3 regions of the Flaviflexus sp. genome follow, and region 2 is predicted to be linked to each of the others. Evidence: riboswitches for the same ligand, from Rfam matches in the RefSeq annotation. Region 2 holds a riboswitch; each other region holds the start of a gene.
What was found. A riboswitch is a leader RNA that binds a small molecule or an ion and turns the genes downstream of it on or off. The one in region 2 is predicted to bind S-adenosylmethionine.
Positions count from the first base shown of each region.

Region 1 (7,934 bases), on a different contig from region 2:
CCCAGCGCCCCCAAGTTCGTTGTCAAGGTCGGATCCTCCTCCCTAACGTTGCCTGACGGCACACTGAACCACGAACAGCTCAATATCCTCTCCGACACTCTCGCAGAGGCCTACAGCAGGGACCAGCGCTTCGCGCTCGTCTCCTCCGGCGCCGTCGCCGCGGGCGTCGGCAGTCTCGGCATGACGTCGCGGCCGACGGACATGGCGGGGCTTCAGGCCGCCTCCATGGTCGGTCAAACAAAGCTCATGGCCGAATACAGCGAGCGCTTCAACGCCCACAACATCAGCATCGGCCAAGTCCTGCTCACCGCCGACGATGTAATTCGCCGCAACCACTACCGCAACGCTCGCCTGGCTCTCGACCGGCTACTGACTATGGGGATCGTTCCCATCGTCAACGAGAACGATGCGGTGGCCACCTCGGAACTCAGGCTGGGAGACAACGACCGTCTCGCAGCTCTCATCGCCCACCTCATTGATGCTGACTTCCTGCTCTTGCTCACGGATGTGGATGCTCTTTACTCTGGCCCGCCCAAGGAACCCGGCTCGCGCCGGATCCCCTTCGTGGGTGACATGTCCGAGCTTCAGAACTATTCGATCACCGGCAGGGGTAGCTCCTTCGGTACCGGTGGCATGGCAACCAAGGTTACCGCCGCTCGCATGGCGACCGCCTTCGGTATCCCCACCATCGTCACCTCGGCCGACAATCTTGGTAGGGCCCTCGCAGGAGAGCCAGTCGGCACCTGGTTCGCTGCCACCGGCACCAAGTCGAACGCTCGAGCGTTGTGGATCGCCCATGCGGCACAGTCATCCGGTCAGCTTCGGCTTGATGCTGGTGCGGTTGCTGCCCTGGAATCCGGTGGCAACTCGCTTCTCGCCGTCGGTGTCACCGACGTTGTCGGAACCTTCGATCCGGGTGATCCCATCGACATCATCGGACCCGACGGCAACCTCGTTGCCCGAGGACTAGCTGGCTGGGATTCTGAAAGGCTCCGTGCCTCCGCCGGCGTAGCTGGCGCAGGCCGCCCCGCGGTCCACGTTGACGACATGGTGCTGATGCGGCACTGACGGAGCTTTCCGATCACCGCCCCATCCGTCGCACGCATGATTGAGGAAGACTGGTAGGGCTTCCGCCGATACGTCTACGAAGTGCGTGCCCGCAATGATGTTGGTGGGAGACAGGCAGAGCGCTCCCTTTCATTCCGGTGACGGGGAAAGACGCTCATTGTTGGAGCAGTCAAAATAGCTCGGTGTACGCCGAAAATGATTGCCCCGGTGCCACTCAACGAGCCTCTCAGAGCCGGTAGGTCAGAGTCCTCGTGGCACTCGACTGTGCCCCTGATTGGCCCAGATGCGTTCAGGTCGGCTCGGCTCGATCGTATTTGATTGAAGAGGATCGCTCACCTGGCATCCTTAAGCGAATTCTGAACTATCTGACCCTGGTGTCTGTGGCATTGAGCCGAGCTCCCAGTTCGTTCGCTTCGATTCGGCCAGATGTGCACTTCGTATTGGTGGATACTAGGTGTTTCGTCTTGGTGAATGAGAAAACCATGTGCCATGATATTGATCGTGACAAAACGGAACTTCCTCTGTACTTATGTCCAGGAAGTCTTCTGTGAACGCCTGTCGGCAAGGACGCCGATGGGTTATTTGGATGTCCGAAGGAGGACACATCATGTTCAACGCTAAGAGGGCCGTCGCTGTTTTGACGGCCGGCGCCTTCGCCCTTGGCGGTCTCGCTGCGTGCGGGTCTGACGATGAGGCGGAAGGTGGCGAGGGCTCGGTCTACTTCCTGAACTGGAAGCCGGAGTCCGAGGAAACCTACAAGGAGATCGCGGCCGCGTACACCGAGGAGACCGGTGTTGAGGTCAAGGTCGTTACGGCTGCTTCCGGTACGTACGAGCAGACACTGAAGTCTGAGATCACGAAGTCTGAAGCGCCGACCCTGTACCAGATCAACGGACCAATGGGTCTCGTGAACTGGCAGGAATACGCTCTCGAGCTCGATGACACTGATTTTGCTCAGGACCTGAACGATCCGGGCCTTGCCCTTCAGGGCGAGGACGGCAAGATCTACGGTGTGCCGCTGGCAGTAGAGGGCTACGGCATCATCTACAACCAGGCAATCTTCGAAGACTACTTCGCCATGGATGGCGCGGTCGTGACCTCGATGGATGAGATCAACAACTTTGACACCCTGAAGGAAGTCACGGATGACATGCAGGCTCGCAAGGACGAGCTGGGCATTGACGGTGTCTTCGCTTCCACCTCGCTTGCTACGGGTGAGGAGTGGCGTTTCCAGACCCACCTTGCCAACATTCCCGTGTTCTACGAGTACGACGAAGAGGGCGTGACCGACAAGCAGGAGATCGCTTTCTCGTACAACGAGAACTACAAGAATGTGTTTGACCTGTACCTGACGAACTCGACGGTGGAACCTTCGCTGACCCCGTCAAAGACTGTCACGGACTCTATGCAGGAGTTCGCAACCGGTAAGGCCGCCATGGTGCAGAATGGCAACTGGGCGTGGAGCCAGATCAGCGGCATCGAAGGCAACGTCGTTGCCGAGGACGATATCAAGTTCCTCCCGATCTACACCGGTGTCGAGGGCGAAGAGTCCAAGTCGATCAACATCGGCACCGAGGCCTTCATGGCTATCAACTCCGAAGCTTCCGAAGCCGACCAGCAGGCCACGATTGACTTCGTGAATTGGCTGTTCAGCTCTGAAGAGGGCATGGACTACGTGACCAACGATCTGGGCTTCATTGCTCCGTTTGAGTCGTTTGGCGATTCGACCCCGTCCGACCCGCTGGCAAAGGAAGTGAACCGGTACATGACCGACCCGGATCTGGAGCCGATCCCGTGGGTGTTCACCACCTTCCCGTCGCAGAAGTTCAAGGACGACTTCGCTGGCGGTCTTGCCCAGTACGCATCGGGCAACATGGAATGGAACGATGTTGTCGACATCTTCGTTTCCAGCTGGGCCTCCGAGAAGGCTAACCTGGGCTAATGCCTGAACGCTGGGGGCGGGGCGTCTGACCCGCCCCCAGCACCCCCTTTGTCCTACGGAGCGCAAGGACGCGCTCCAGAATTGAGACAAACATGCAAAGAGCACTAAAGAAGTATTTTCCAGTTTTCGTGGCCCCAACAGGCATCGCGTTCACCATCGCGTTCCTGTTGCCTTTTGTCATCGGCATCTACCTGTCGTTCTCCGATTTCACGACGATCTCGAATGCCGAATGGGTGGGCCTGGAAAACTATCAGCGGGCGTTTGATGAGAGCCAGGGCTTCACCAGTTCATTTGGGTTCACGATCCTCGTTGTCCTTGTCGCCGTTGTTTCGGTCAACATTTTTGCTTTCGCAATCGCGCGTTTGCTCACGCAGAAATTGCGTGGCACAAACTTCTTCCGCTCCGTGTTCTTCATGCCAAACCTCATTGGCGGCATTGTTCTCGGATACACGTGGCAGCAGATGATCAACGCCGTGCTCGCGAACTACGGCACCACGATCATTTCCAAATGGGAGTACGGCTTCGTGGGCCTAATCCTGCTCATCAACTGGCAGCAGGTCGGCTACATGATGATCATCTACATTGCCGGCCTCCAGTCCGTCCCACCCGAGCTCACCGAAGCATCCGAAATTGACGGTGCCACGAGGTGGCAGACCCTGCGCCATGTCACTATCCCGGTTATCATGCCCACGATCACCATCTGTGTATTCCTGACACTGGCCAATTCGTTCAAGCTGTTCGACCAAAACCTTGCGCTCACCAACGGTGCGCCGCAGGCGCAGACCGAAATGGTTGCCCTCAACATCGTGAACACGATGTTTGCCCGGATGGGCCAGGAAGGTGTCGGCCAGGCCAAGGCCGTTATCTTCGTAATTTTTGTTGTCCTGATCGCACTCGTCCAGTTACGGGCGACCCGAAGCAAGGAGGTCGAGGCATGAGCGCCATGATCGAACATGCTGAGAACGCCGCCGAACCCCTACCGGAGGGGAACCAGACGCTCTCAGCGGGGGAGAAGCCCAAGCCAGCACGCAACGGCTTCTTCTATGTTGTTCTTGTTCTCCTGGTCGTTGTCTTCATCGGGCCAATCCTGTTCATTGTCATTAACTCGTTCAAGCACAAGTTCTCGATCAGCTCCGACCCGTTCGCTCTCCCGATTGGGGACATGTGGGCGGGCTTGCAGAACTACACAACGGGCCTTGCCAGGACCGGTTTCTTCGAAGCCATTCTCTGGTCCTTCGTCATTACCGTTCTCTCGGTCGCTACCGTCGTGTTCTTCAGTGCTATGACGGCCTATTACATCATCCGGGTAAAGACCTGGTGGACTTCGGCCCTGTACTACCTGTTTGTGTTCTCCATGGTTATCCCCTTCCAGATGGTCATGTTCCCCACCGTGAAGATCGCCGACATGCTCCACTTCAACAACCCCTTGGGCATGGTGGTGCTCTATCTGGGATTTGGAGCAGGCCTATCGGTGTTTATCTTCTCGGGCTTCATCAAAGGTATTCCCCTAGATATTGAGGAGGCCGCCTACATTGATGGGTGTGGGCCGCTCCAGAACTATTTCCGGATCATCCTCCCCATCCTCAAACCCACCACCGTCACCGTGGCGATTCTTAACGCCATGTGGATCTGGAACGACTACCTCCTTCCATACCTCGTCATCGGCCTCTCCACCCGATACAAGACCATCCCTGTCGTGGTACAGATGCTGGTGGGCTCGAACGGCAACAGGGACATGGGAGCGATGATGGCAATGCTGGTACTCGCTATCATCCCGATCGTTGTCTTCTACCTCGTATCCCAGAAGCACATCATTGAGGGCGTTGTCGCCGGTTCCGTCAAGGGCTGATCGCTATGGCAGGGTGGCTCGCACCCGACACCAAGTTCTACAACGGGCTTGTCGCGGTAACAGAGGCGATCATCATCAACGTGCTGTTCGTCCTCTTCTGCCTACCAGTTATCACAGTGGGCGCCTCAGTAGCAGGCGCCCACGCCGCCCTCCTCCAGCAACTGCGGGAGGAGGGCTCCTCACCGGCCAAAACATTCTGGAATACCTTCAAGGAAACCTTCTGGCGAGCCACCATCTCCTGGCTACTCATCCTCGTCTTCCTGCTCCTGGCAGCCTGGGAGATCTGGGCTATCGGCCGCATGGACCTGGGACTGGCCGGCACCATCGCCACCGTCCTCTCCATCACCGGCACCATCCTCATCCTGGGCTTCGCCGTCTGGTACTTCCCCTACATCAGCCAGTACAAGGCCCCAATAGGTTCAGCAACTAAACGTTCAGCACTCCTAGCGTTCCGCTACCTGCCGCGTACTCTCCTCGCTCTCGCACTGCTTCTCATCCAGCCAGCGATTCTCTACTTCAACCCCGACATCCTCGGCGTCCTTGTCTTCGCGAACCTACTCATCCTCCCCGCCGCCATCCTCTACCTCCACGACATCCTCCTTGCCGCACCACTGAGGGCATACGGCAGCCACGAGTAGCCCAGGGATCAGGGGGCAGGTATCAGGGAAGCAGTGTGGGCTAGCTGGTGCCACCCTTACCGCAGGCTCCGCACTGGCATATGACGCAGTACTGGCTCCCGGATCGGTACCGGCCCATATTGGCCGGGAGGGTCTCTCCGCCGAATACGAGCTACTCTAGGCCATATGGAGCGAGACACCATGTGTCGCAGTATCGAGCGCGTCATGTGTGACAGACGTCTCCACAATGGAACTGCGCAGGACGGAAAATTTTGGATCTACCTCGGTCCTGCATAACCGATTGAACTGATTTGTGCAGTAGAGTGCCAGGAAAGGCGACTGCGCGCTTCTCGCGCTATTCCAACGAAATATCACCGTTCCGACCGGCCTCTTGGGTTGCGTATAGCGGATACGCCCTGCCGATAGGGGAGCGGCCCTGTGGCTCTTCAGAACGCTACCGAACGGTAGCTGCAAATCGCTAAATTTGACCTAATAATGCCATGAGATTCCCTGATCTCACGTAATGGGCGGCGGCGTCTTGACATGCGGACTAGGGACCGTGTTATTCTGGCCGTGGTCCAGAGAACCAGCGAAGAGCCCCGGCTAGCTGGTCGACAACCCCTCACGTGCGAGGGGTGCCCCGGGTGATGACCAGGCCTCAATCGGCAAGCGAAGCACCGTTCGCGGTGGGAAAGCACGAAGGAAAATAGCATGACATTCACGAATATTTACCAGACGACTGGGCAGTCCGTCCGAGTATCGGCTACGCACCGAATTCATCGAATGTATATGCGCACGCATAAGTCCATGGCCTGATCCGGCCAACGCGATCTACACCTGGGAATCTCATTATCCCTCCAGCGTCACTTACGCACCTTCACACATCAGCTCCAATTCGGAGCACTCTGCTATACCACTCTTAGGATTTACGATGACTATCCAGCTGCCCTCATCAAACCAAACCCGTTCCAGCTACCGCGTTCCCGCCCTCTCGATCGATCTGTCTGCCCTCGGTGCAGAAGTGCTCGACACCGATACCGACTTCGGTGAGGACTTCCCGGTAGAAACCTGCAACTTCGGCCGCCTGGCTTCCATGACCTCAGCGGCACTGACCGATGGTCTTGCAGGAGTCACCCTCGGAGCCTCCTTCCTGCTGCGATCCGATCTGCACCTGCGGGACTGCAGGCTCGATGCTATCCGCGCAGCCGTGAAGCTCACGTCCCGGATTACCGGCCCCATCTTTGCTTCCGTCACCGCCCACGAGGTCGGCAACGCCGCCCTCGACCTGGTCAAGGACACGGGCGTTGGTCTCGAGATCCACATCCCGCACGGGGAACTAGATGCCGCTCTCGATCTGGTTCGCCGTGCGCAGGATGCTGGTACTCCAGTCACGGTTGCCCTGACCGGTGATACTGCTCAGTCGATTGATCTCACTAAGCTCGGTACTGCTGTTGATACCGTTCGCCTTCGCGAACAGGATCCCCACACGGCCCGCGAGATCCGTTACTCCTTGCGCTCCGCAGCACTGGAAGCCGGACACGACCTTCAGGTTGTCTGCGATCTCTTCATGATCGTCTCGGCTTGCGCGATGGATGCGGAGGAGCGCGGCAATCTTATCTCCGCCATAGGTGCCGATCGCTACGCAGAAGGCTCGGCACGTGTTCTCGGTACCGTCCACGACGTTGCCGACCACGTAGAATCCTGGCTGGCCCTTGGTGCCGGCGATGCATTCACGATCCTCCCGGGTTCCCTTCCCACCGATCTCGCGTCCACTGTCTGCGGCGTTCTTCCTCTTCTGCACGCACGCCGCGAAGCCGAGGCCGCTGCCTAAAGGGAAGCTTTCCTCGAACAGGCATAGAACACGGATTAAAGGTCCGGAAGACCGAGCATTAGCTCGGGAAGCCTGGTTGCGCGAGGCTTGAGGGCTCTGTATCTGAAACCTCGAACGTTTGAATCCTCGAACGAGCAACGCCTTGGACGAAAAGTAAATTACGTGAACGGGGCGCGGTGCTTGCTGAGCGGCGCGCCCCTTTCACTCGCCATTTGCTCTGTTCGACAACAGAGCCTGGCGAAACCATCGACCTATAGTCCAAACCATTGCTCTGCACAGGCGATCAGATCGGGGGACGGGCTACTTTGATTCGTCGGTTTGGCAACGAAGCACAGCTTGTTCGGCTATGAAGAGTCGATAGGCACGGAAAGAGCAGGACGCTGCGCCTGGAATGGGCGCAATTCATCGATAGGGATAGTCCCTTGGATCCCAGGGATAGACCCTTGGAATAGGTGTCATGCCAGATCATGCCCAGTTCAGCTGCTTGGACATGAGTGTGGGGCGAGCATTTACTGCTCGCCCCACACAGAGTTCTGGTTATCCGCTAATAAGTAGCGGGCTACCAGCAATCGATCGAATGCTTAGGCCTGCTCGCCCTGCGCTGCCTGCTGCTCGGCGATCTGGGCG
Region 1 is NZ_JBQCYC010000009.1:11,773-19,706, reverse strand. It holds gene proB (glutamate 5-kinase) at 1-1,068, shown strand, start outside; gene ACTHUY_RS06270 (ABC transporter substrate-binding protein) at 1,676-3,010, shown strand; gene ACTHUY_RS06265 (carbohydrate ABC transporter permease) at 3,103-3,948, shown strand; gene ACTHUY_RS06260 (carbohydrate ABC transporter permease) at 3,954-4,859, shown strand; gene ACTHUY_RS06255 (DUF624 domain-containing protein) at 4,865-5,497, shown strand; SAM riboswitch class IV at 6,052-6,154, shown strand; gene ACTHUY_RS06250 (hypothetical protein) at 6,408-7,307, shown strand; gene trxA (thioredoxin) at 7,889-7,934, opposite strand, start outside.
Region 1: it holds a riboswitch for S-adenosylmethionine, as region 2 does, so the genes downstream of both, ACTHUY_RS06250 (hypothetical protein) here and ACTHUY_RS07700 (hypothetical protein) in region 2, are expected to answer to the same signal.

Region 2 (7,100 bases):
TTCAAACGTCACTGCGATCATCTGAGCTTCTTCAGACCACCACACGTCGTCACCGTCCTCGACCCGGATACGGAGAGCTTCAATCTTGTTAGGCTCATGCGCCCACATCCGCATCAGGCCTTCACTCGTCACAAAATTGACGTAGGGAGCATCGACTCCGGCAACGATCACCTCATCCCACCTGCCGTGAAGAGCCGCTTTAGCATCTTCAACTTTGGTGACATGAGGGCGGCGATGCTGACAGAAGGCCTTCTCGACACTGTCAAAAACAAGGATTTCGCTCCATTCGAAAGTCTTCTTGGAAAAGCGCATGGCCTGGTGTTCGTGCTCGAACATATCTGTCCTATCCGTATCTAGCCCCGCCAGGGCAATCGAGTGGGGCACGACCTGAGCCAGGCAGTGCCCCACCATGGGTGATTGAATATCTGTCAAATCCTGTGGCACTGAGTGCGAAGACGCGGCGCAGCCTCGTGGCTGCACCGCTGAGAAGACACCGCTATCGCGGTGAAAGAGATGAATCAGTGCGGGGAGCTATATGCTTCCCGCACTGATTCGAGGTTGATGAAGGTTAGATGCTTCGGGGTAGAGGTTTTGGCAGCTCAGGCCTCGAGTACTCGCATGGAGTGACCTCCGCTGCCACTCTGGTGATCGCTCTTATCAGGCCATTCGTCGCTCGTAGGATTCCCTTCGACTTGTGCAGTTCAACGTTTCCGCCCTCAGAGTGCAGAAGGCGGATCGATGTCACCAGGAAACGGGAGTGAGTCCATACCCGCGTTGAGCCTTCGCCCGAGATGATGTGGATGAACTTCCCATGGGTACCGGTGAGGATGACGGTTTCCCAGGTGTCCTGGTCCGCTGCTTCGTAGTCTTCGGCGGAAAGATAGTGGCCGTTCTCGCCGGACCGGCATGTGCTGCCGGAGTAGACCTCGGTGAATCTGTTCTTATCGTCCGCCGGAGGATGCGCCTCATGGTGGTTGTCGTCGTTCATGATGTCCTTTTTCGCTCGCTTCCACCTGGGCTTTTACCCAGGGGCCGATCTTCCCTTGGAGGCACCGTGTGCGATACGCGGTTGCCAGTCGACAAGCCAAGGGGCTTCACGTCGAACTTCTCGATCGATACTTCTATTATGGGCCCACGGGTCGGACAGAAATATTCTGCTTTTCTACCCGACCCGTGTTTCGACCTCGAGAGCTCAGCTGAAACAGCTGATTTCAATGGTCAGAACACACTGCGATTCGGCTGCCCTCGGCAGCGGCTTACAGGCTGTAGCCGCAGTCCGTTGGGCTCGGCGCAAGCGTGACTGGAGTTCCGACAACAGACCCGCTGGGCTCTTTCGAGTACACGGTCAGGAGGTGGTATCTTTCCGACCAGACAGTCCTCGCCTCGGGGTCCCGGGCAGCTATCTCCTGCACTTTGAGCAGGCGCTGGGGGTCGTGGTTCCAGCGGCGCTGGGTGCCTGCTTCTGTTCTGAAGTCGATGTAATGACCATCTACCGCGGTCACTTCGGCCGCGACTCTCCGCTCCTCAGAGGCAAGCCGGACCTGGATGAAATGGACACGGTGACCAGACTTGTATTTACTGCAGTCTTCCACAGTGACGTCTGGGCCTTCGATGAAAATGTATTCGTGCGCATCCGGCGCATCGTCCATGGGGTTCATAAGAATTTTCCTATATCGCATACTTCCGCCCGAGCTTTTGCTCGGGGGCCGATCTTCCTTCGGGAGCACCGTGTGCGAGACGCGGTTGCTAGTCGACTAGCCGAGGGGCTTAGCGTCGAACTTCTTGATCGATGTTTCTATTATGCACACGGGGGTCGGACAGAAATTTGTTGATTTTCTTCCCGCCCCTCTCTCCACCTGTCTTGTATCAGCAACGAAGAGATCCGGGCTCGCTCTGAGCTGATCGTCATGGCGGAGCCGAATTATTTGGAGAGGGGACGTACCCAGAACAGTGGCCGTCAACATGTGCTTGAATGCATAGCCTGCCAACTATAGGGCCCACATTTCCGCCTCCGACCCCGATTACACTCGGACTGTTGAGAACTCACAAGACTTAAAAATTGGGGACTGAGAATGAAGCTTCGCTGGTGGGTATTCGGAGCTGTTGCTGTTGTTGGTGCCGGCACGTATTTCTCAGAAGAGACCACCGAGGGCACAGAGCTTGTCGAAGTTCATGAAGAAACTAAAGAGCCTGCTTCGATAGTCCCGTCAGAGGAAGACGAACAAGAAGAGCTGATCACCGTCGATGCGACGGTGGAGCCTGAACCGACTGAAACACCGACCGCTACTGAGGAATCAACAACTCCCGAACAGAGCGTCACCACAGCTGATACTGACGGGCTCCTCGCTACCGAGGTGGTCGAGACTCTTGAAGTAAAAGGACGTGCACCGAAGACCGGCTATGACCGGGAGCTCTTTGGTCAAAGATGGGCAGACATCGACCGAAACGGCTGCGATACTCGCAATGACATATTGAGCCGCGACCTCACGGATAAAACATTCAAGCCCGGGACAAGGGACTGCGTTGTCCTGACCGGGACCATCATCAGCCCATACACGGGTGACACCATTCTGTTCGAACGCGGCCAGTCGACATCCTCAGAGGTTCAGATAGACCACGTGGTCGCACTGTCCGATGCATGGCAGAAGGGTGCACAGCAGATGTCTGCCGATGATCGCGAGCTCTTCGCCAACGATCCTCTCAATCTTCTCGCTGTTGACGGTCGCAGCAACTCGCAGAAGGGAGCGGGCGATGCGGCAACATGGCTGCCGAGCAATAAGTCCTACCGTTGCGACTATGTCGCCCACCAGGTCGGCGTTAAAGCAAAGTACAGCCTGTGGGTTACCGCTGCGGAGAAGGACGCAATCATCCAGATCCTGTCATCGTGCCCTGATCAGACAATCCCCGAGGCCGATGACTCCGTCCCTGTCATCCCATCGGGCAACATCCATCAGAGCAACCCTCAGCCAGCAGCGCCAACAACTGAGGCACCCACCCCCGCACCAAGCCCCGTATCACCCGAGGACGTGTACTACACCAACTGCACGGAAGCACGAGAGGCCGGCGCCGCTCCTATCCTCGAAGGCGAGCCCGGCTACCGGGTTCAGATGGACGGGGACAGGGACGGTATCGCCTGCGAATAGCGCAGTCAGCCATCATCCATTACGACGCGGCGTACTCACCACACTGTCCACCCCCACCTAACCTCACGGGCAGAAGTGAATCCTGCCGGAGCTTCACACCTGCAGAGGATGACGATTCAACCGCCTGCGGCACGCGACAAACATTGGGCTTGCAAGAGATTTGAGCATCCGCAGGCACGAGCAGAGAGTCAGCTTCACACCTAACTTCACACTTAACTTCACAGGGTGTGAAGTTAAGTGTGAAGTTAGGTTGGAAGTTAGTTGTAGAGCCTCAGCTCCAATGGAGCATCCGGCTGGTTTGAACTCCTCTCAGTTGAGATACCTCAACCAGCACAATGATTTCAGGGGCGGCAGGGAATACTGGCGGGAGAACTGCGCCATCAATCTCGTTTAGCATCGTTGTATGACGAATCCTCTTTTGACACCATCTGTCCTGCCCTACGGAGTCCCTGACTGGGAGGCAATCAAGCCGGAGCATATCCTTCCAGCCGCTCATAAAGCGTTAAAGGCTCAGAGGCAGCAGTGGGAGACCATCGCATCGAACCCGGAGCCTGCAACGGTAGAGAACACAGTTGTTGCTTTCGATAAGTCGAACGATGTTATTGACAGTGCTCTCGCACCCGCATTCACCCTGTTCTCCTCGATGGGCGGGGATGAACTAGATGAGATCCAGGCAGCTCTTGGCCCTGAGCTCTCCGCACATCAGAGCGCTTTCTGGCTCGACCGCCGCCTATTCGACCGCTTCAACTCGATCGACCTGAACGATGCTGATGAGGAGACAACATACTTCGTCACGGACACTCTCAAGAAGTTCCGCCTCAAGGGCATTGATCTGCCAGCCGAGGAGCAGGAGACACTGAAGGGACTCGATTCCGAGCTGTCCCGCCTTGAGATCCTGTTCAGCCAGCGTGCCACGAAGGCCATGGATGATTACTCCCTGACCGTATCCTCACGCGAGGAGCTGGCTGGGCTCAGCGATGAACAGATCGAGTCCTACAAGCAGGACGACGGCACGTATCGCCTGCCGCTCCTCAACTTCACGAACCAGCCCCTCCAGGTTGATCTGACGAACCCGGCAACGCGCCGGGCTCTGCTCGATGCATCGATGAGCCGTGGTCTTGGTGAGCATGAGTCCTCAGATACTCGTGAGATCGTCACCGCGATCGCGACTCTCCGCGCCCAGCGCGCAGCGCTTCTCGGCCAGCCGCATCACGCCCAGGTTGTCGCACAGCAGGGCATGGCAGGAGACTCGCAGAACATCATCGACCTCCTCTCCTCTGTTGCCACACGGGCAGTGGAAGCAGTGGACCGCGAACTTGAGGACATGAAGGGTCTGATCGACGCAGACAGCACCGGCGATGGTGTTCAGGCTGGCGACTGGTCTTACTACCAGGAGAAGCTCCGCGGCCAGGTCGCTGTCGATGATGCTGCTCTTAAGCCCTACCTGTCACTCACGAACGTTGTCGAGAAGGGCATCTTCTACGCGGCCGAGAAGCTGTTCGGCATCACCTTCACCCCGCGCCCTGACATCAAGGGCTACGTCGACACGATTGAGACATGGGAAGTGTTCGATGAGTCTGGTGAGGCAGTCGGACTGTTCCAGGCCGACTTCTATGCCCGCAAGGGCAAGCAGGGCGGTGCTTGGATGCACTCCCTCGTCACCCAATCACGCAGAGCGGGCACGAAGCCCGTCATCATGAATAACTCGAACTTCGATGAGCCGGCCGCCGGCCAGGATCTGCTCCTCACCTGGGATCAGGTTGAGACTGTTTTCCACGAGTTCGGGCATGCTCTGCACGGTCTCCTCTCGGACACGTATTACGCATCAACATCGGGCACAGCAGTGCCGAGGGACTTTGTTGAACTGCCGAGCCAGCTGTTTGAGATGTGGGCATACCACCCCGAGGTCCTTTCCCAGTACGCCGTGCACCACGAGACCGGGGAGCCCCTCCCCGAGGATCTCGTAGCTAAGCTCTCAGCCTCGAAGACATTCGGCCGGGGCTTCGCAACAACCGAGTTCATCGCATCTGCTCTTGTCGACCAGGCCTGGCACCGGATCAGTGCCGACGAGGTGCCGACCTCCGATGAGATCGAGGCCTTTGAAAAGAAGGCTCTCAAGGATCTCGGAGTTCACCACGACCTGGTCCCGCCCCGCTACCGGAGTGCTTACTTCAAGCACACGTTCGGCGGCGGCTACGATGCCGGCTACTACTCGTACATGTGGGCCGAAGTCCTCGTGGCCGACATTGAGCAGTGGTTCGGGTCCGAAGCTGCGAAGAATGGCGATGGCGGATTGAACAGAGAAGCCGGCGATATTCTCCGCTCCGAGCTCCTCTCACGCGGCTCATCGCGCGACCCCATGGAGACCTTCAAGGCTGTGCGCGGCAGGGAGCCTCGTGCGGAGGCACTGCTGGAGCGTAGGGGCCTCTAAGTCCTTCATCGCAGAAGGGGTCGGCTCTAATGAGTCGACCCCTTCTGCGTCCCGTTCAATTGGACCCCCTCTTTCAGCCGAACAGTCCGTCACAAACGACTTAATTCCCATGGGGCTTTCACCCCAGGTTTTCGCCCTCACTGACGGTTACGTTGGTGAAAACTTTCACCTGTGGATAGATGAGGACATAGCGTGAAGCGTCGCTGGTGGATTGTTGGGGCAGTCGTTGCCGTCTACGTCAGCCCTCGCTTCTTAGACGAGATCCCTGAAGACCCACCTTTTGCCCTGGACCTCTGTAGAAAGAGAGTCAGCTCGCGCACTGCACAACAAAGTTGAGGCCGGCACCCTCCCTAGCCCGCCTGTGCGGGAATGAGGGCAGCGCTGGACCGACTCGTTCCCACATCAGGTGAATCAGGCAGCCTCGTATTCACGCATCTCCGGCAGAGTGAAATACAACGCAAGCGCTCGACGTATCGCATTCCTCGACCTCGTGCTCATCACCTTTCCGCCGAGCATCCTGAGAGTCAACCTCTCAAGCGTTTCCTCAGAGTAAAGCTCATCTAGTGCACGAGCGTATGCGTAGGCATTTGCGATTTCACGAGGTGAAACCTCTTCAAGATTTGGGCCGGACTCGCGCGTGCGAAAACCGCGCCAAGTCGACGGATCAAGACCATCTGGCCACACGAAGCGGTGCTGGTCGATATGTAGAGCACTAGATTTGATCTGCCATATCAACTGGTCAACACGCGACCCCCTCACTCGGCTAAGGCCAAAGCCTTTTCCAACGAGGGTTTTAAGTCGGTCAATGTGAATCGGTCCTTCACACGCAACAACTTCGCGAATAAGAGCCTGGATCTTTTTCTTGGTCGCTCCCGATCGAATGGAATCCAACTCCTCGGCGGTACCCACATGACGCTCGTTCCACGAAGCAAATGGCAGGGGTCCATTATCGTTCGCACGCTCGTGGGAAAGGGTTTCCAAGTCCTTCGTCGGTGATTCCAGATTCACAGACCGTACGGTCGAAGGCTCGGCGCGACTGGAGCTGGCCCGCGTGTCACGCTGACTAGTCTCTGATGCCCTACTTTCTCGCATCGCCACCGCTTGCTGCCAAAGCCTCTTGAGAGCGCTATGTTTCAAAGTTTCAAGAGCGTCATCTCGCAAGCCTTTCCCGAGTATCGAAAGAACGACCGTCGCGGCATCGCAGATTCGATAGACCTCTGGAATTAAGAAGTCTCGCTGATGCACAAAGTCATTGCGGGCGACCCGCAAGACCTGCCCGTTACAGGACACATCACGGCGGCGAGGCACATCGAAGACAAAGCCGAAGCTACCCATCGATTCGGTCAGTGCCCGCAGCTGGGACTGGGGGTCCCCCGACGACAGTGGCAGAGGCGTCCTGCCTCGCGCCCTATCGACACCTTCAAGGCATTCAACCCACGACATAGTCAGGTTAACTTCTCCGCGACGCTTTTCGACTGCCTCAGCGAACCGCTCATCCAGAAGCCTCTGGAGATGGGGGGAAAGAA
Region 2 is NZ_JBQCYC010000012.1:26,350-33,449, forward strand. It holds gene ACTHUY_RS07695 (hypothetical protein) at 1-336, opposite strand, end outside; gene ACTHUY_RS07700 (hypothetical protein) at 569-988, opposite strand; SAM riboswitch class IV at 999-1,114, opposite strand; gene ACTHUY_RS07705 (hypothetical protein) at 1,257-1,658, opposite strand; SAM riboswitch class IV at 1,673-1,788, opposite strand; gene ACTHUY_RS07710 (GmrSD restriction endonuclease domain-containing protein) at 2,073-3,143, shown strand; gene ACTHUY_RS07715 (M3 family metallopeptidase) at 3,547-5,574, shown strand; gene ACTHUY_RS07720 (DUF3320 domain-containing protein) at 5,986-7,100, opposite strand, start outside.

Region 3 (7,934 bases), on a different contig from region 2:
GGGACAAGAGCGGGGATCACGGTCGTCTCTGCGGTTGTGAAGACGACATCGGCTACTCCGATGATTCCGGCAGCGAGTAGGAGAACTGGGCCCGACAGTGTCTGAGTCAGGTAAAGGGCCAGCAGACTTGCGAGTACTAGGCAACGCATAGAGGTTGCCATTGTCATGGCAGTCCCACGTCTTCTCATCCGGTCGATGATCATGCCGATAGGAACTCCGAGCAGAAGAAAAGTTCCCAGGTCGATTGAGTTGAGCACACCCACATAACCAGTGCCGAGGCCAAGAACGGATACGGCAAGGATCGGCATGATTGTGCGTGCGAGAGAGTCGCCGAATCCCTCCCCGGCTCGCGTGAGAACCAGGTATCGAAAGGAGCGGGGGAGCGGTGGCAAATCTTCGGACATAGCACTTCTATATGTAAGCCATTACCTGACGTGTCAGGCAATGGCTTACGTACTGTCAGGGAAATCTTGACGTGGCAAGTTGAGTGGCTACAGTTGTTGCATGACGGAAAGAGAAATCCGCGAGACAGAGCCGATCAACTTCATGTGCTCGTTCTGCCTGAGATCGAGAGAAGATGCTGGCAGGCTCGTTGGGGCGCCCGGTGTTGGAATATGTCAAAGGTGTGCTCAAAACACCGTCAGAATGCTTGAAGAGGCAGGGTTGGAACCAGCCGAGCTTTCATCTGGTCCGTGGGATGCGTGTGACGATGATGAGTTACTAGAACAGTTACCTCGGTTTGCGCAGGCCCGTGAGAAGGTCGAGGAGCACTTGCGGCACTGGGTTGGTGCTGCTCGTGGGCGCGGTCTGAGCTGGGCGAGCATCGGTGAATCTTTGGGCATGTCCCGCCAGTCCGCATGGGAGAGGTTCCATCCGCACGTGGAAGGGTGATAAAGTGTGCGGCGAGTCGTACCATCAGGTGGCTTCGCGTACCCTGGCAGTATGAGCCTTGTTGACGTGTACCGCGCCTGCGGACTCAATTCTGAACCCTCCGCCATCCTCTGGGACCTGGATGGAACGATCACGGATACCGAATCCCAGTGGGTTGCCAACACGAAGAAGATCATTGAAGCACGGGGTGGAAGCTGGTTGAAATCCGATGAAGAAGCTCTCCACGGATCATCCACGGAAGATCATGCCGAACACATGGAATTTGTTCTCCGGCGCGATGGTGGGGACGTTGCTGACGGCATGGTTCTCTTCGAAGAGGTAGCGGTCCTCATGGCCGAGCAGGTCTATTCGGATCCGGACCTCATGCCCGGAGCTATTGAACTTCTCGATGCGTTTGCAGATGCTGGAATGCCCCAAGCTCTAGTGACTGCCACCCCGATGAATCTAGCTGGGCCCGCTATTGAAAGCCTGCCGCGAGACTACTTCTCTGCGCGTGTCACCGGGGATCAGGTGCAGCGTGGCAAGCCGGACCCCGAGCCCTATGCCACCGCTATCAGCAGACTCGGTGTGAACCCCGCCGAATGCTTGGCCTTTGAAGACTCAATCCCGGGGGAGACGTCGGCACGCGGTGCGGGAGCGAGAGTCGTTAACGTGTTGAAGCTGGAGCTCGCGGCACTCGCAGGCCTCCTCTGAGTTCGTTTCGGATTCTGCCAGGGGCTTGGAACTCTCGTCGCCGAGGTTACGCGTTGGTAGCCTGGGTGAATGAACGCACAGGTTGATTTCAATTCACTGAAGATCGGATTCGGTACTTCTCCCCTCATGGGAGAGGAAGCGACAACTGCTGTCGCTTCGGCGCTCGATGCTGGCTATACCTTTATCGACACGGCATCGAAGTACGAGAACGAAGAGGCCGTCGGTCAGGGAATCAAGGCCTCCGGCGTTGCTCGCGAGGACGTTATTCTCCAAACCAAGCTCCGCGGCAATGATCATGGGGATGTTCGGGGAGCGCTCGAGCGTAGCCTTAGCAGGCTCGGCGTCGACTACCTCGATGCGTGGCTTATTCATTGGCCGCTCCCCATGCTTGGCCGTTACCCCGAGGCGTACGAGGAGATGGCCAAGGCGCAGGAGGAAGGTCTTGTCCGCACCCTCGGCGTCTCCAACTTCCTCATCGAACACCTGGATGAACTGAAGGCTAAGACCGGCCTCGTCCCTGCCACGAACCAGGTGCAGGTTGACCCGGGCCTGCACCGCTCCGAGTACCGCAAGGAACTTGCTGATCGCGGGATTGCAGTTCAGTCCTGGTCACCGCTTTCGAAGGGGGGTGACCTGTTCGAGACAGATGCCGTGACCTCCGCGGCTGCAGCGCACAGCATCACGCCCTCGCAGGCAGTCCTGGCCTGGCACCGTGCGATCGGTGCCATCCCGATTGTCCGCTCCACGAACGAGGAGCGTAGGAAGCAGAACCTTGAGGCTGTCGAGGTTCAGCTGACCCCCGCAGAGGTGGAAGCGATCTCCGCACTCCCGCAGCGCGAACTTGGCGAATGGGATCCTGCAACGCACGACGAGCGATAGACCTAAGCGCTTAAAGTGTAGAACCAAACTTCAGAGGTGCCCCGGCGGTAGTTATGCCTCGCACATCTCCTGCACAGGAACGTGGGGGTGACTGTCGTCGGGGCTCTCCCTTGCCCATGAATAAAGTGGACATAGGTTGACGTAACGTGCTCGGTGTCACACGGCCAACTGCGTCCAAATCCTGAGATTGTTTGGCGCTCTGACCTGGGGCGTTGTCTAATGGGGGAACCATCAAGAGTGGCTGAGAGACCTGGCTCGTCGACGCCGCAGCAACCGAGAAAAACCCGGTGCTAAGGCCAGGACCGATGGAGGAATCGATGATCACATTGGACGGTGTCCGCAAGGTGTACCCGGGAGTTGTCGCTCTCGACGGTATCGATCTCAATATCCCTGCAGGCCAAATTCACGGAATTGTGGGCCAGTCGGGTGCGGGCAAGTCCACTCTGATCAGGTGCCTGACGGCACTCGAAAGGCCAACCGAAGGCCATATTTGGGTCGATGGGCAGGACCTTTCCTCGCTCACCCCCAACCAGCTACGGACAGCACGCCGCTCAATCGGCATGGTGTTCCAGGGCGGCAACCTGCTTGATGCTCGTACCGCCGGTCAAAACATTGCGTACCCGCTGAAGGTTGCCGGCCTTGATAGGGGAGGGCGGCGCGAACGCGTACAAGAGCTCCTTGACCTCGTCGGCCTTGGTGACCGTGGCGACTCCTATCCGTCCCAGCTTTCCGGTGGTCAGCGCCAGCGCGTCGCCATTGCCCGTGCGCTCGCGGCACGGCCCGCAGTGCTCCTGTGCGATGAACCGACCTCGGCTCTCGATACTCAAACCACCGAACAGATTCTCGACCTCATTAAGGATGTTCGCGACCAGACCGGTGTCACGGTCGTCATCATCACGCACGAGATGTCGGTGGTGCGCGAAACCTGTGACGCCGTCACGCTCCTGTCGAAGGGCAAGGTTGTTCAGTCCGGCAGGCTTGACGAGATCATCACGGACACCGGCTCCCGCCTAGGTGCTGCCATTGTTCCGCCTCCGAAGGTTGACGAGATCCCGCCGGGAACGACACTGATCGACATTGCCTTTACGTCCCGTCCGGGGGAGGCCTCCGGTTCCCACGTTCTCAGCCTGGTGGCCGAGCTCGGGGCAGATGTTACCGCTGGAACGTTCGAGACTCTGGGCTCCGCCCAGATCGCACGCCTCGTTCTCTCGGTTGAAAATGCTCGGGTCGATTCGACCATTGCGGCGCTCGCTGCTCAGGGCGTTGATGCGAAGGAGCGTGCAGCATGAATACTTTGACTCAGGACGGCACGTGGTTCAATAACCAGATCGTCCAAGAGACGCTGTGGGACGCGACCGTGGAAACCCTGCTCATGGTCGGCTGGTCCACCCTCGCAACGGTGGTCATTGGATTGCCTCTCGGTATCCTTCTCGTTGCCACCGCGAAGGGCGGAATCCGTCCAAACAAGATCGTCAACGCCATTCTTTCCCTGATCGTTAACGTCGGGCGTTCGATCCCGTTCATCATCCTTCTGATCCTCTTGCTACCGGTCACGGACTGGGTCATGCAGACGAACATTGGATGGCGGGGCATGGTGTTCCCGCTCGCAATCGGATCCATTCCGTTCTTTGCTCGCCTGGTCGAGACGAACCTTCTGGCTGTTGATTCAGGCAAGATCGAAGCCGCTCAGATGATGGGGGCAACACGAACGAGGATCATGGGGGACGTGATTCTCCGTGAGGCCCTTCCCGGAATCATCCAGTCGATCACCGTTCTCATCATCATGATTATTGGCTTCTCCGCCATGGGAGGCACGGTTGGAGGCGGCGGGCTCGGAGCTCTTGCCTACAACTACGGCTACCAGAGGTACTTCCTCGACGTCCTCATCATCACCGTTGTTGTTCTTGTTGTTATCGTTCAAATCGTCCAAATGCTCGGCGACATGCTCAGCCGATATGTAGACCACCGCTGAGTCTCTGCATATCGGAACGAACGACTCGCGACAAACACCTGATCCAAATCGCAGGAAGCAACTCATTCGAGTGACCTCCACCGAAACAGTTCTTCGAATGGAACCTCTCGCACAAGGCTTCTTGGCTCGCTCCCCGTGACCGTAATTCACCGAGATCTCTCTCGAATCACGTCATCCCAGTAACTCTGGGCTATGCCCATACCGTCAACACAATCTCCGCCACGACCGCACCCATAGTGCGGACTGGCAATCCGAGCAGAGGGTTCCAAGGATCCCACTTGCTCATTTAATAACAAAAGGAAGTAAACCAATGCGTCGTAAGATTTTTGCTCTCACAGCAGCCGCAGCCCTTGCCCTCTCGGCATGCTCGTCCAATGAAGAGGAATCCGAGGAGACCACCTCGGATTCGACCGCGGCCTCCGGTGAGGTTGTCACCCTCAAGGTTGGAGCCTCCCCGGTTCCCCACGCAGACATCCTCAACTACATCGATGAAAACCTGGCCGAAGAGGCCGGTATTGACATCGAGGTTGTCGAGTACTCCGACTACGTCCTGCCGAACCGTAACCTCGACTCGGGTGACCTGGATGCTAACTTCTTCCAGCACGTCCCCTACTTCGAGACTGAGATCGCAGATAACGGTTACGAGTTCGACCGTGGCGAAGGCGTCCACATTGAGCCCTACGCTGCCTACTCCGAGACTCTTGAGTCCATCGACGACCTCCCGGACGGTGCCAAGGTCTCTATCGTCAACGATCCCTCCAACCAGGCTCGCGCTCTCTGGCTGCTTGAGGACAATGGTGTGCTGACCCTCGACGACTCCGTCGAGAATCCCACCATCTTCGATATTGCTGACAATCCGAAGAACATCGAGTTCGTTGAACTTGAGGCCCCGAACCTTGTTCGTACCCTCGACCAGGTCGATCTCGCCATCATCAACGGTAACTTCGCCCTCGATGGTGGGCTTGTTCCCTCCGAGGACTCAATCGCAATCGAGTCCGGCGAAGACAACCCCTACGCGAACGTGCTCGCTTGGAACACCGACACCGACAAGCTCGAGGCCATCCAGGCACTCGACGAACTCCTCCACTCGCAGGAAGTCGCCGACTTTATCACCGAAACCTACCCCAACGGTGAGGTTGTTCCTGCCTTCTAAGTAACACCGAGAAAGGGGGTGACTGGCTACGACCGGTTGCCCCCTTTCGCAGTCACTTTCGACATAAACATGTTCTGAGGATTGGGCGGTACTAAGAAGCGCTGTTGCTTGAAAAGTCTGACCAAGCACCGTGTTTGAACCGTGTTAGGTGCGGATGCTCGGCCTGATAAAAGCTCTTGGTGAAAGCCCTAGGGATTGTTCAGGTACCCCGCATAGTCGCGAGATAACCCTGGGAGGGAACACGGATGTCAAACATCAAAGAACAAGCAAAACTATTCGCCGATCAACATGAATCGGGTGAGATTTTAGTCCTGCCAACTGTGTGGGACACGTGAAGTGCTCGGATAGCGGCAGATGCTGGCTTCGCAGGACTCACCGTCGGTAGCCACCCGGTTGCCGACGCTATCGGTAGCTCCGATGGCGAGAATATGGATTTCGGCGAATACCTGGACATTGTGAAGAGGATCGTCAACTCCGTCGACATTCCTGTCAGTGCTGATGTCGAGTCGGGATATGGGCTTGATCCGAAAGAACTCATCGAGCGCATCATCGAATCGGGTGCCGTCGGAGCCAACATCGAGGACGTTGTTCACCGGGAAGGCGACCGGGTTCGTGACCGCCAGGAGCAAGCGGACTATATTGCCGCCGCCCGGCAGGCCGCAGATGGCGCAGGAGTCGACTTCGTCATTAATGGACGAACCGATGCCATCAGGCTTGGAACCGACGTTTATGATGATCCCCTCGCAGAAGCAGTAGAACGGATCAAACTCATTGAGCAGGCCGGTGCTCGCTCTGTTTATCCCGTCAGGGCATCAACCGTCGAACAGGTCTCAGCACTTGTGGAGGCTGTCTCCGTCCCCGTCAATATCGGCGTTCACCCAGTGGATGGTAACGGCGCCGGTGACCTTGCTGGCTTGAAGCGCCTCGGCGTCCGTCGCATCTCCTTCGGTCCGCGCTGGCAGTCCTGGCTGACCGATGTCTCGGCAAAGCAACTAGAAGCCTGGCTCTAAAAACACAAATCAACATGCCCTGGTGACGCCTCAAGGGAGGCGGTCACCGGGGCTATGTGTTATCCGGAAGTCTTACGTTCACGCCTGGGGCCGGGGGCCGAATTTACACGGATGCGGCGGAAGTATATTCATCAATAGCTGTTGTCTTCATGATTATCCTGTCGTGGTTTGGTACCGCATTGAGGTTTCAGAGCGCCAAAACAACCGGGGTGAGATTCAGTCATCGTGCATTGGGAAAGTATGCGAAGTTGAGTTCTTGTGGATTGTTGCCCGATTGCGTGGATTTGGTTTAGTGTTCGAGTTAGTTAGAGAGGTAGAGCATGCTTGCACAGGAGCGCCGGAGCCTGATCCTCGAGGATCTTCGCACGCAGGGTGGTGTCGAGACCGACGATATTGCTCAACGATACGGAGTGTCGGTTGAGACGGTCCGGCGAGATCTTCTTGAGCTCGAGAAGCTGGCTCTGCTGAAGCGCGTTTATGGGGGAGCAATCAGTATTGCTGTTACCTCCCGTAGCGAAGCTCCGCACTCGGAACGCGAGAACATTGCTTCCGAGCAGAAGGCACAGATCGCGGAGCGGGTTGCTGAGCTCATACCGGAATCGGGAACCGTGTTCCTTGATCTGGGAACAACGGTTGAAGCCGTTGCTCGAGCATTCCCATCATCTTTCTCGGGAACTATCGTGACGGCATCATTGCGTGCCGTTGGCACACTGTCACGTCTTGAACGTGCCGAGATCATTGTGTCAGGCGGGCGCCTGCGCAAGTCTGAACTCTCGCTGTCGGGAACGATGGCGACATCGTTCCTTGATGGTCTGTACCCGGACCTTGCGGTGATTTCAATTGGTGCGATCACAGCTGATGCTGGGGTAACCGACTACGACTTTGATGAGATGCACGTCAAACAGTCGGTCCTCGCTAACTCGCAGACCTCGGTGGTTGTCGCCGATTCCTCGAAGTTCGGTAAGACCGCACCCTTCAAGCTTTGCGATGTTGAGATACCAACGTACATTGCTACCGATAGTGGGCTCGATCAGTCCGCAATCGACGCACTTAAAGACAGGGGAGCACAACTGCTTCTCGCCGACGCGTAAGCGTCACTGAAAAACCCATGTCAATGAAGACTGAAAGGCAATTCAATGGCTATTCTTGCACTCGATCAGGGAACCTCCGGCTCCAAGGCAATTGTCGTCGATGATGATGGCATTCACGCCATTGTCGAAAAGCCCGTTACCCTCAATCACATCTCGAACGACGGGGTTGAGCATGACCCGCACGAACTACTTGCCTCGATTGTGGATGCTGGGCGTGAAGCCATCGAGCAGGCCGGTAAACCAAT
Region 3 is NZ_JBQCYC010000002.1:155,212-163,145, forward strand. It holds gene ACTHUY_RS01955 (MFS transporter) at 1-404, opposite strand, end outside; gene ACTHUY_RS01960 (ClpX C4-type zinc finger protein) at 547-891, shown strand; gene ACTHUY_RS01965 (HAD family hydrolase) at 943-1,584, shown strand; gene ACTHUY_RS01970 (aldo/keto reductase) at 1,654-2,463, shown strand; SAM riboswitch class I at 2,689-2,775, shown strand; gene ACTHUY_RS01975 (methionine ABC transporter ATP-binding protein) at 2,781-3,752, shown strand; gene ACTHUY_RS01980 (methionine ABC transporter permease) at 3,749-4,435, shown strand; gene ACTHUY_RS01985 (MetQ/NlpA family ABC transporter substrate-binding protein) at 4,746-5,588, shown strand; gene ACTHUY_RS01990 (isocitrate lyase/PEP mutase family protein) at 5,933-6,598, shown strand; gene ACTHUY_RS01995 (DeoR/GlpR family DNA-binding transcription regulator) at 6,919-7,689, shown strand; gene ACTHUY_RS02000 (FGGY family carbohydrate kinase) at 7,735-7,934, shown strand, end outside.
Region 3: it holds a riboswitch for S-adenosylmethionine, as region 2 does, so the genes downstream of both, ACTHUY_RS01975 (methionine ABC transporter ATP-binding protein) here and ACTHUY_RS07700 (hypothetical protein) in region 2, are expected to answer to the same signal.